Regions from separate parts of the Streptomyces sp. NPDC001513 genome, predicted to be linked through region 2. Evidence: riboswitches for the same ligand, from Rfam matches in the RefSeq annotation. Region 2 holds a riboswitch; the other holds the start of a gene.
What was found. Region 2 has a riboswitch for thiamine pyrophosphate ahead of thiO (glycine oxidase ThiO). Riboswitches for the same ligand answer to the same signal wherever they lie in the genome.
Positions count from the first base shown of each region.

Region 1: it holds a riboswitch for thiamine pyrophosphate, as region 2 does, so the genes downstream of both, thiC (phosphomethylpyrimidine synthase ThiC) here and thiO (glycine oxidase ThiO) in region 2, are expected to answer to the same signal.

Region 1 covers NZ_JBIAVU010000011.1:138,159-142,701, forward strand. Annotated here, with positions in the region: gene ACFYZ4_RS24900 (IclR family transcriptional regulator) at 1-12, shown strand, start outside; gene ACFYZ4_RS24905 (SsgA family sporulation/cell division regulator) at 110-559, shown strand; gene ACFYZ4_RS24910 (YibE/F family protein) at 570-1,997, opposite strand; TPP riboswitch at 2,070-2,215, shown strand; gene thiC (phosphomethylpyrimidine synthase ThiC) at 2,209-3,996, shown strand; gene ACFYZ4_RS24920 (glycosyltransferase) at 4,059-4,543, opposite strand, start outside.
Region 2 covers NZ_JBIAVU010000003.1:201,837-206,379, forward strand. Annotated here, with positions in the region: gene ACFYZ4_RS07450 (thiazole synthase) at 1-449, opposite strand, end outside; gene thiS (sulfur carrier protein ThiS) at 455-667, opposite strand; gene thiO (glycine oxidase ThiO) at 664-1,842, opposite strand; TPP riboswitch at 1,840-1,951, opposite strand; gene ACFYZ4_RS07465 (FAD-dependent oxidoreductase) at 2,033-3,268, shown strand; gene ACFYZ4_RS07470 (Rv2175c family DNA-binding protein) at 3,383-3,748, shown strand; gene thiE (thiamine phosphate synthase) at 3,825-4,460, shown strand.

The DNA of each region.
Region 1 (4,543 bases), on a different contig from region 2:
ATCAGTATCTGAAAACTCACTCCTTGTGATCTGCTAGCGCTTCCACCACTCTTGTCAAGAGGAGCCTGGGGGATCATTCCTGGCCACTTCCACTACAGCGGGGTAGGCAATGCGCGAGTCGGTACAGGCAGAGGTCATGATGAGTTTCCTCGTTTCCGAGGAGCTCTCGTTCAGGATTCCGGTGGAACTCCGGTACGACGCCCGTGATCCCTACGCGGTCCGGCTGACCTTCCACCTTCCCGGAGACGCGCCCGTGACCTGGGCGTTCGGCCGGGAGCTCCTCCTCGACGGCATCAACAAGCCGTGCGGTGACGGCGATGTGCACATCGCCCCCACCACTCCGGAAGACCTGTCCGACGTCCACATCCGGCTGCAGGTCGGCGGCGACAGGGCCCTGTTCCGCGCCAGCGCGGCGCCGCTCGTCGCGTTCCTCGACCGCACCGACCGGCTCGTACCGCTCGGACAGGAGCGCAACCTGGGCGACTTCGAGGAGAACCTCGACGAGGCGCTCGGCAAGATCCTGGCCGAGTCGAAGCAGAACGAGCAGAACGCCGGCTGACGCCCGACCCTCAGCGCTTGCGCCGCCGGCCCCGGCCGCCGCGGACCGGTCCCGAGGCCGGCGCGACGTCCGGGGATCCCGGCCGGTCGGCGGAAACCACCAGCGAGGCCAGCGCCGTCGTCACGGGGACCGAGGCCACCAGTCCGATCGAGCCCACGAGGGTCCGTACGATCTCCACCGCGACCAGCTCGCTGTTCGCCACCGACCCCATGCTGCTGTTCGCGATGGAGAACAGCAGGAGCAGCGGCAGCGCGGCACCCGCGTAGGCCAGCACCAGGGTGTTGACCACCGAGGCGATGTGGTCGCGGCCGATCCGGATCGCCGCCCGGTACAGGCCGCGCGGCCCCATCGAGGGGTCCGCCGCGTGCAGTTCCCAGACCGCCGAGGTCTGGGTGACCGTCACATCGTCGAGCACGCCCAGCGATCCGATGATCACGCTTGCGAGCAGCAGACCGCTCATGTCGATGTCCGGGTAGAGCCCGTGGATCAGCCCGGTGTTGTCGTCCGTGTTGCCGGTGAGGGACGCCCAGTCGATGAACACCGAGCCCAGCAGGCCGATCAGCAGCAGCGAGGCGAGGGTGCCGAGGACGGCGACCGAGGTGCGGGCGGTCAGGCCGTGGCACATGTAGAGCGCGATCAGCATGATGGCGCTCGCCCCGATCACCGCGACCACGAGCGGGTTCGAACCCTGCAGGATGGCCGGGAGGATGAAGAGGGTCAGCACGCCGAAGCTGACGATCAGCGCGATCAGGGCGAACAGGCCGCGCATCCGCCCGACGAGGACGACCGAAACCGCGAAGATGCCGGCCAGCACCGCCAGGGGGATCTTGCGGTTCACGTCGATCACGGAGTATTGGAGGTCCTGGGGCGCGTCCGGCGCGTACGCCACGACCACCTCCTGGCCGTCCGTCAACTGCCGTGGCGCACCCGGCTGGACGATCTCCACGAAGGTGCGGCCCTTGTCCGGGCCGGTGCCGACCTCGATGGTGGCCTTCTTGCACTCGCCGGTCTGCGCCGCCTGGGCCTCGCGGCCCTCGGGCGTGGTGGGGTCGGCGGTCGGCGGTACCTGCGCGGCGTTCACGGACTTGCAGTCGACCTGTTCGAGGGAGACGACCTTGCCCTGCTGGGTCTGGCGGTCGAAGCCCACCCCCGTGCGCTCGTGGGAGGGGGCGCCGCCCGGCCAGAGCACCACCATGCCGATGAAGACGGCGGTGGCGAAGGGGATCAGTACGGCCGCGATGACCTTGCGCAGGTGCTTCGAGACGGGGGCCGCCGGACCGTGGCCGTGGCTGTGGGCATGGCCGCCGGAGTGACCGCCGGAGTGACCGGCGGACGGCCCGGACGAGTGCTCTGCGGAGTGCCCGGAGCCGTGGTGCTCGTGGCCGTTGTGGCCGTGGGGCTCTGTGGGCTCGGTGGGGGGCTGCGGCGAGGGCGTCACCAGCAGATCATCGCAAGAGATGAGGGGGCCCACTGTTCAGCACGCCATGGATGACGCTAGCGTGGGGGCACCTTTGCACAACGCGGGAGCTCGGAGCACCGGGCTGAGAGGACGCTGATCACCGTACGCGCATCACGGATGCGTACGGGAGGAGGCTGCGTCGACCGCCGAACCTGTTACCGGGTAATGCCGGCGTAGGGAGATAGGTCTCATGACCATTCAGGACGCACGCACGCCTGCCGTCAGCCAGGACGCCGACGGCCAGACCGAGCGCCAGCCCGGCTGGCACAAGGGCTACGTCGCGGGCTCCCGCCCCGACATCCGGGTGCCGGTCCGCCAGGTCCACCTCACCAACGGCAAGGACGTGACGCTCTACGACACGTCCGGTCCGTACACCGACCCGCAGATCGAGACCGACGTCCGCCGGGGCCTCGCCCCGCTGCGCGAGAACTGGATCATCGGCCGCGGCGACACCGAGGAGTACGCGGGCCGTCCCGTGCGCCCCGAGGACGACGGCATCAAGCACACCTCGCCGCGCGGTGGCCTCAAGAACCTCGACGCGGTCTTCCCGGGCCGCCCGCGCCAGCCCCGCCGGGGCCGTGGCGGCGCCGCCGTCACGCAGCTCGCGTACGCCCGCCGGGGCGAGATCACCCCGGAGATGGAGTACGTCGCGATCCGCGAGAACGTCTCCCCCGAGGTCGTCCGCGAGGAGATCGCCGCAGGTCGCGCGGTGCTTCCCGCGAACGTGAACCACCCCGAGATCGAGCCGATGATCATCGGCAAGCGGTTCCTGGTGAAGGTCAACGCCAACATCGGCAACTCCGCGGTCACCTCCTCCATCGAGGAGGAGGTCGACAAGATGACCTGGGCGACCAAGTGGGGCGCCGACACGGTCATGGACCTCTCGACGGGCCGCAACATCCACACCACCCGCGAGTGGGTGCTGCGCAACTCCCCCGTCCCGATCGGCACCGTGCCGCTCTACCAGGCGCTGGAGAAGGTCGACGGCCGCGCCGAGGACCTGACCTGGGAGATCTACAAGGACACGGTCATCGAGCAGGCCGAGCAGGGCGTCGACTACATGACGGTCCACGCCGGCGTGCTGCTGCCCTACGTGCCGCTGACCGCCCGCCGCAAGACCGGCATCGTCTCGCGCGGCGGCTCGATCATGGCCGCGTGGTGCCTCGCGCACCACAAGGAGAACTTCCTCTACACGAACTTCGAGGAGCTCTGCGAGATCCTCGCGACGTACGACGTCACGTACTCGCTGGGCGACGGCCTGCGCCCCGGCTCCATCGCGGACGCCAACGACGCGGCCCAGTTCGCCGAGCTGAAGACGCTGGGCGAGCTCAACACGATCGCCAAGCGGCACAACGTCCAGACGATGATCGAGGGCCCGGGCCACGTCCCGATGCACAAGATCAAGGAGAACATCGACCTCCAGCAGGAGATCTGCGAGGAGGCGCCGTTCTACACGCTCGGCCCGCTGACCACGGACGTCGCTCCCGCGTACGACCACATCACCTCGGGCATCGGCGCCGCGATGATCGCCTGGTGGGGCACCGCGATGCTCTGCTACGTCACGCCCAAGGAGCACCTGGGCCTGCCCAACCGCGACGACGTGAAGACCGGCGTCATCACGTACAAGATCGCGGCGCACGCCGCCGACCTGGCCAAGGGGCACCCCGGCGCCCAGGAGTGGGACGACGCGCTGTCGGACGCGCGGTTCGAGTTCCGCTGGGAGGACCAGTTCAACCTGGCCCTCGACCCGGTCACGGCCCGTGAGTTCCACGACGAGACGCTGCCCGCCGAGCCGGCCAAGACCGCGCACTTCTGCTCCATGTGCGGTCCGAAGTTCTGCTCGATGAAGATCTCGCAGGACATCCGCCGCGAGCACGGCGGTGACCTGAAGGCCGACGAGATCCAGGCGGGCATGGCGGAGAAGTCCGCCGAGTTCGCGGCCTCGGGCAACCGCGTCTACCTGCCGCTGGCCGACTGACGCGACGTACGACCGGAGGGCGCCGCTCCAAGGCCTGTCGGGCCGGGGCGGCGCCTGCCGTTTCAGGCGACCACGAGGTACGGGTCCACCTTGCGCCGGGCGAAACCGAGGTTGGCGAGGACCCGGTCCCGGTGCTCGTCGGGGAGGGCGTCGCCCGCGAGGAGCCGTTCGCAGCAGTCCAGCGACTCCTGGTACTCGCCGACCCAGTAGGCGGCCACGGCGAGTTCGTCGAGGGCGCGCCACTCGTGCCAGTCGAACTCGACGAACAGGACGTCGTCGGGGCGGGGGATCCGTACGGCCTGCCGGGCGAACATGTACGCCAGGGGCCAGCGGCCGTCGTTGCGGCAGATGCGGGCCAGATCGCCGAGCGGCTCGGCCCGCGAGGGCCGGCTCTCGTGGGCGCGCAGGTAGCGGTCCGTCACCTCGGCCGCAGGTCTCCCGAGGCGGGCCGCGAGCCGCGCCGCGTAGAGCCGGGCGCAGAAGGCTTCCTCGGCGAATCCGGCCATGCCCGCGCGGAGGTCGTAGGCGGCGAGGGACTTCTCCGCTT
Region 2 (4,543 bases):
GCCGCGCAGCCCACGTCCTCCAGCTTCCGCGCGAGCACCGGGTCGTCGTTCGTGTAGGGGAGGACCGTGAAGCCCTCGTCCACCAGGATCTCGGCGGCGTCCAGCAGCTCGACGCCGTCCGGCAGGAGGGTCCGCTCGTCCGCGACCACCTCCAGCTTGATCCAGTCCGTGCCCAGCGCCTCCCGGGCCAGCCGGGCCGTGAGCACGGCCTCGCCCGCCGTGAAGCAGCCCGCCGTGTTGGGCAGGACCGCGATGCCGAGCCGGGTCAGGACGGAGAGGACGGAGCCCTGGACCGTGGGGTCGAGGCGCCGCATCGCGACCGTGGTGAGTTCGGTGCCGGACGCGACCAGGGAGCGTTCCAGCACGTCCAGGCTCGGGGCCCCGCCCGTGCCCATGATCAGGCGGGAGGAGAAGGTCCGGCCGCCCAGGGTGAGGAGGTCGTCGGCCATGCCGCTCAGCCCCCCTGGACCGCGGTGAGGATTTCGACCCGGTCGCCGTCGCCCACCGGCGTGGCCGGCCACTGCCCGCGCGGGACCACGGTCTCGTTGAGGGCCGCGGCGACGCCGGAGGGGGCCGCGGTCAGGGTGGCGACCACCGTGTCGAGCGTGGTGCCGGCCGCGAGCTCGCGCGGCTCGCCGTTGACGGAGACGGATACGGGGAGGCTCATGCGTACGACTCCTGACGTGCGGCGGAGAACCGGCGGGGGCTGAAGGGGCGCGCGATCTCCGGAAGTTCGCCGGTGGCCAGCAGCTCGGCGAGCACCTCACCGGTGAGCGGGGTCAGCAGCACCCCGTTGCGGTAGTGCCCGGTGGCCAGGTGCAGGCCCGGCAGGTCGGTCGGGCCGAGCAGCGGGGCGTTGTCGGGCGAGCCGGGGCGCAGCCCCGCCCGGGTCTCGGTGAGGGGGAGTTCGGTGATGCCGGGAACCAGTTCGTGGGCGTCGCGCAGGAGTTCGTAGACCCCGCCCGCGGTGACCGTGGTGTCCCAGCCGAGTTCCTCGCTGGTGGCGCCGACGACGAGCTCGCCGTTCTCGCGCGGCACCAGGTAGACGTGGCTGCCGCGGACGACCGCCCGGACGGTCCGGGAGAGGAACGGCGCGTAGGCCGGGGGCACCGACAGCCGCAGGACCTGTCCCTTGACCGGCCGTACGGGAGGCACCACCTCCGCCGGTACGCCCGCCAGCCGGCCGCTGAGCGAGCCCGCCGCCAGCACCACCTGGCCGGCGCGCAGCTCCGTACCGTCGTCGAGCGCGGCACCGGCCGCCCGGTCGGCGGTGACCAGCAGCCGTTCCACCGCAGCCCGGTGGATGATCACGCCGGCCCGCTCGCAGGCGGCGAGCAGGGCGGCCGCGAGCCGGCGCGGGTCGACCTGGTGGTCGCCGTCCACGCGCAGGCCGCCGCGTACGCCCGGGGCGAGCATGGGCTCCAGGCGGCGGCACTCGCGGCCGGTGAGCCACTCGGACTCCAGGCCGCAGCGGCGCTGGAGCGCGTGCAGTTCCCGCAGGTGGAGGCGGTCGTCGGCGTCGAGGGCGACGGCGAGGGTGCCGCAGGTGCGGAAGCCGATGTCGATGCCGCCGCTCGCGTCGGCGAGCTCGGCGGCGAACTCGGGATAGCGGGCGGCGGAGGCGAGGCCGAGGCCCAGCAGAGCTTCCTCGCCGTAGTGCAGTTCGGTGACGGGGGCGAGCATGCCGGCCGCGACCTGGGCGGCGCCGCCGCCGGGCGCCGGGTCGGCGAGTACGGTGCGCAGTCCGCGCGCCGCGGCCCGCCAGGCGGTGACCAGGCCGATGATCCCGCCCCCGATGACGAGGACGTCGGATCCCTTCCGAGATGTTCGGGATGAGTGCATGGGCGTCCAGCCCCTCCCTTCGCCGGCATGACCCGGATCAGGTTCGTACGGTCGGAGGCCGGCCAGCCTCCCTCTCAGCCCGGTGCGCCGGACTCCCGCGATAGGTACGGTGGCCAGACTAACCCGGCCGTGGACGGCCGGTAAGGCGGCACCTATTCCTGACGGAGCGTCAGATGACTAGGGTGGCCGGGTGAGCGAGCAGACGGAACACAATCAGCGCGGCGTCGTGATCGTCGGCGCCGGAATGGCCGGGGTGCAGACCGCGGTCGCCCTGCGCGAGCAGGGCTTCGACGGCCCCCTGACCCTGCTGGGAGCCGAACCCCACCAGCCCTACGACCGCCCCCCGCTGTCCAAGGCGGTCCTGCTCGGCAAGGCCGAGGACTCCGCCTTCGACGTGGACTTCGAGGGGCTCGGCATCGAGCTGCGGCTCGGCACCGAGGTCACCGGACTGCGGGCCGCCGACCGCGAGCTGGACACCGAGGCCGGCCCGGTCCCGTACGGGGTCCTCGTGCTGGCGACCGGCGCCGAGCCGCTGACCCTGCCCGGCACCGAGGGCGTCCCCGGCGTCCACCTGCTGCGCACCCTGGACGACGCGGCACGGCTGCGCCCGGTCCTGGCGGCGGCGCCCTCGACGGTGGTCGTCGGGGCGGGCTGGATCGGCGCCGAGTTCGCCACCGCGGCCCGTGAGGCGGGCTGCGCGGTGACCGTGGTCGAGGCGGCGGACCGGGTGCTGGCGGGGGCGCTGCCCGCCGAGGTCGCCGAGCCGATGGCCCGCTGGTACGGGGAGGCCGGCGCCGAGCTGATCACCGGCGCGAAGGTGGCCGGGATCGAGGAGGGGCGGGTCCTGCTCGCGGACGGGCGGACCCTGCCGGCCGGCGCGGTCGTCGTGGGCATCGGCGCCCGGCCCGCCACCGGATGGCTGGCCGGGACCGGGGTGGAACGGGGCCCCGACGGCTCGGTCACCGCCGACGCCCACCTGCGTACCTCCCTGCCCGGGGTGTACGCCGTCGGCGACTGCGCCTCCTTCCCGTCCGGGCGGTACGGGAAGCGGCTGCTCGTCCACCACTGGGACAACGCGCTCCAGGGGCCGCGGACGGTCGCGGCGAACATCCTGGCCGGAGCCGGGGCGGCCGGGGCGGCGGGCGAGGTCTACGACCCGGTGCCGTACTTCTGGTCGGAGCAGTTCGGGCGCTTCGTGCAGTACGCCGGGCACCACGGCGGGGCCGACACCCTCCTCTGGCGCGGCGACCCGGCCGGAGCGGCCTGGTCGGTGTGCTGGCTGCGGGCCGGCGCCCTGGTCGCGGTCCTGGCGGTGGGCCGCCCCCGGGACGTGGCCCAGGGCCGGAAGCTCATCGAGGCGGCGGTGCCCCTGGACCCGTCCAAGGTCGCGGACCCCGCCACGCCCTTGAAGTCGGCCACCGCCTGACGGCTCCGGGGCTCCGCCCGCACCGGGGTCCGGGGCGGAGCCCCGGAGCGGGCGGCGACCCGTACGGGGCTGCCCAGGTACCGGCGGCGGAGCCGAGATGGCAGGCTTGTCTCCGTGACCCAGATTGACGCAAAGATCGATGCCCTTGTCCCCTCGTGGCTGCACCTCCCCGACATCGCGGAGATGCTGAACGTCGAGGTGACGCGGGTCCGCCAGATGGTGAAGGAAGGGCAGCTCATCGCCGTACGCCGGGGCGAGAACCGCGCCCTGCAGGTACCGGCTCCCTTCATCGACGGTGACAAGGTCGTCAAGGGCCTGGTCGGCTTGCTGACCGTGCTGCGCGACGACCGCTTCACCGACGAGGAGATCCTGGAGTGGCTCTTCACCGAGGATCCGACCCTGCCCGGCACGCCCGTGCAGGCGCTGAGCGAGAATCGCGGCACGGAGGTGAAGCGCCGCGCTCAGGCGCTCGCCCTCTGACCTGATCCGCAGCTCGCTCCACCGCGGTGTACGGGCGCCGCGCCCGTACACCGCCTCCACCACGGGGGGTTCACCCATGCAGCTGTCCGACGCCCGGCTCTACCTCTGCACGGACGCCCGCAAGCGGCAGGGTGACCTCCCCGAGTTCCTCGACGCCGTCCTGGCCGGAGGCGTGGACATCGTCCAGCTCCGGGACAAGGGCATGGAGGCGGGGGAGGAACTCGAACACCTCCGCGTGTTCGCCGAGGCCGCACGCCGCCACGGCAAGCTCCTCGCCGTGAACGACCGCGCCGACGTCGCCCACGCCATCGGCTCCGACGTCCTGCACCTCGGCCAGGGCGACATCCCCGTCCCCGCGGCCCGCGCCATCCTCGGCGAGGGGGTGCTGATCGGCCGTTCCTGCCATGCCGAGGACGAGGTCGACGCGGCCGTCGCCGAGCCCGGCGTGGACTACTTCTGCACCGGCCCCTGCTGGCCCACGCCCACCAAGCCCGGCCGCCACGCCCCCGGCCTGGGGCTGGTCCGGTACGCGGCCTCGCTGGAGCAGGACCGCCCCTGGTTCGCCATCGGCGGCATCGACAGCACGAACCTGGACGAGGTGCTGGACGCCGGCGCCACCCGCGTCGTGGTCGTCCGCGCCCTCACCGAGGCCACCGACCCCGGTGCGGCCGCCGCGGAGCTCGCCAAGCGCGTCCGGGCCCGGCTCGGCTGAGTCCTGTCCGCCCGGACACAGGGCGAGCGGAGGGTGCAGGACGAGGGCCTAGCGCCTCGTACCCCCGCTTGACCAGACCCCGC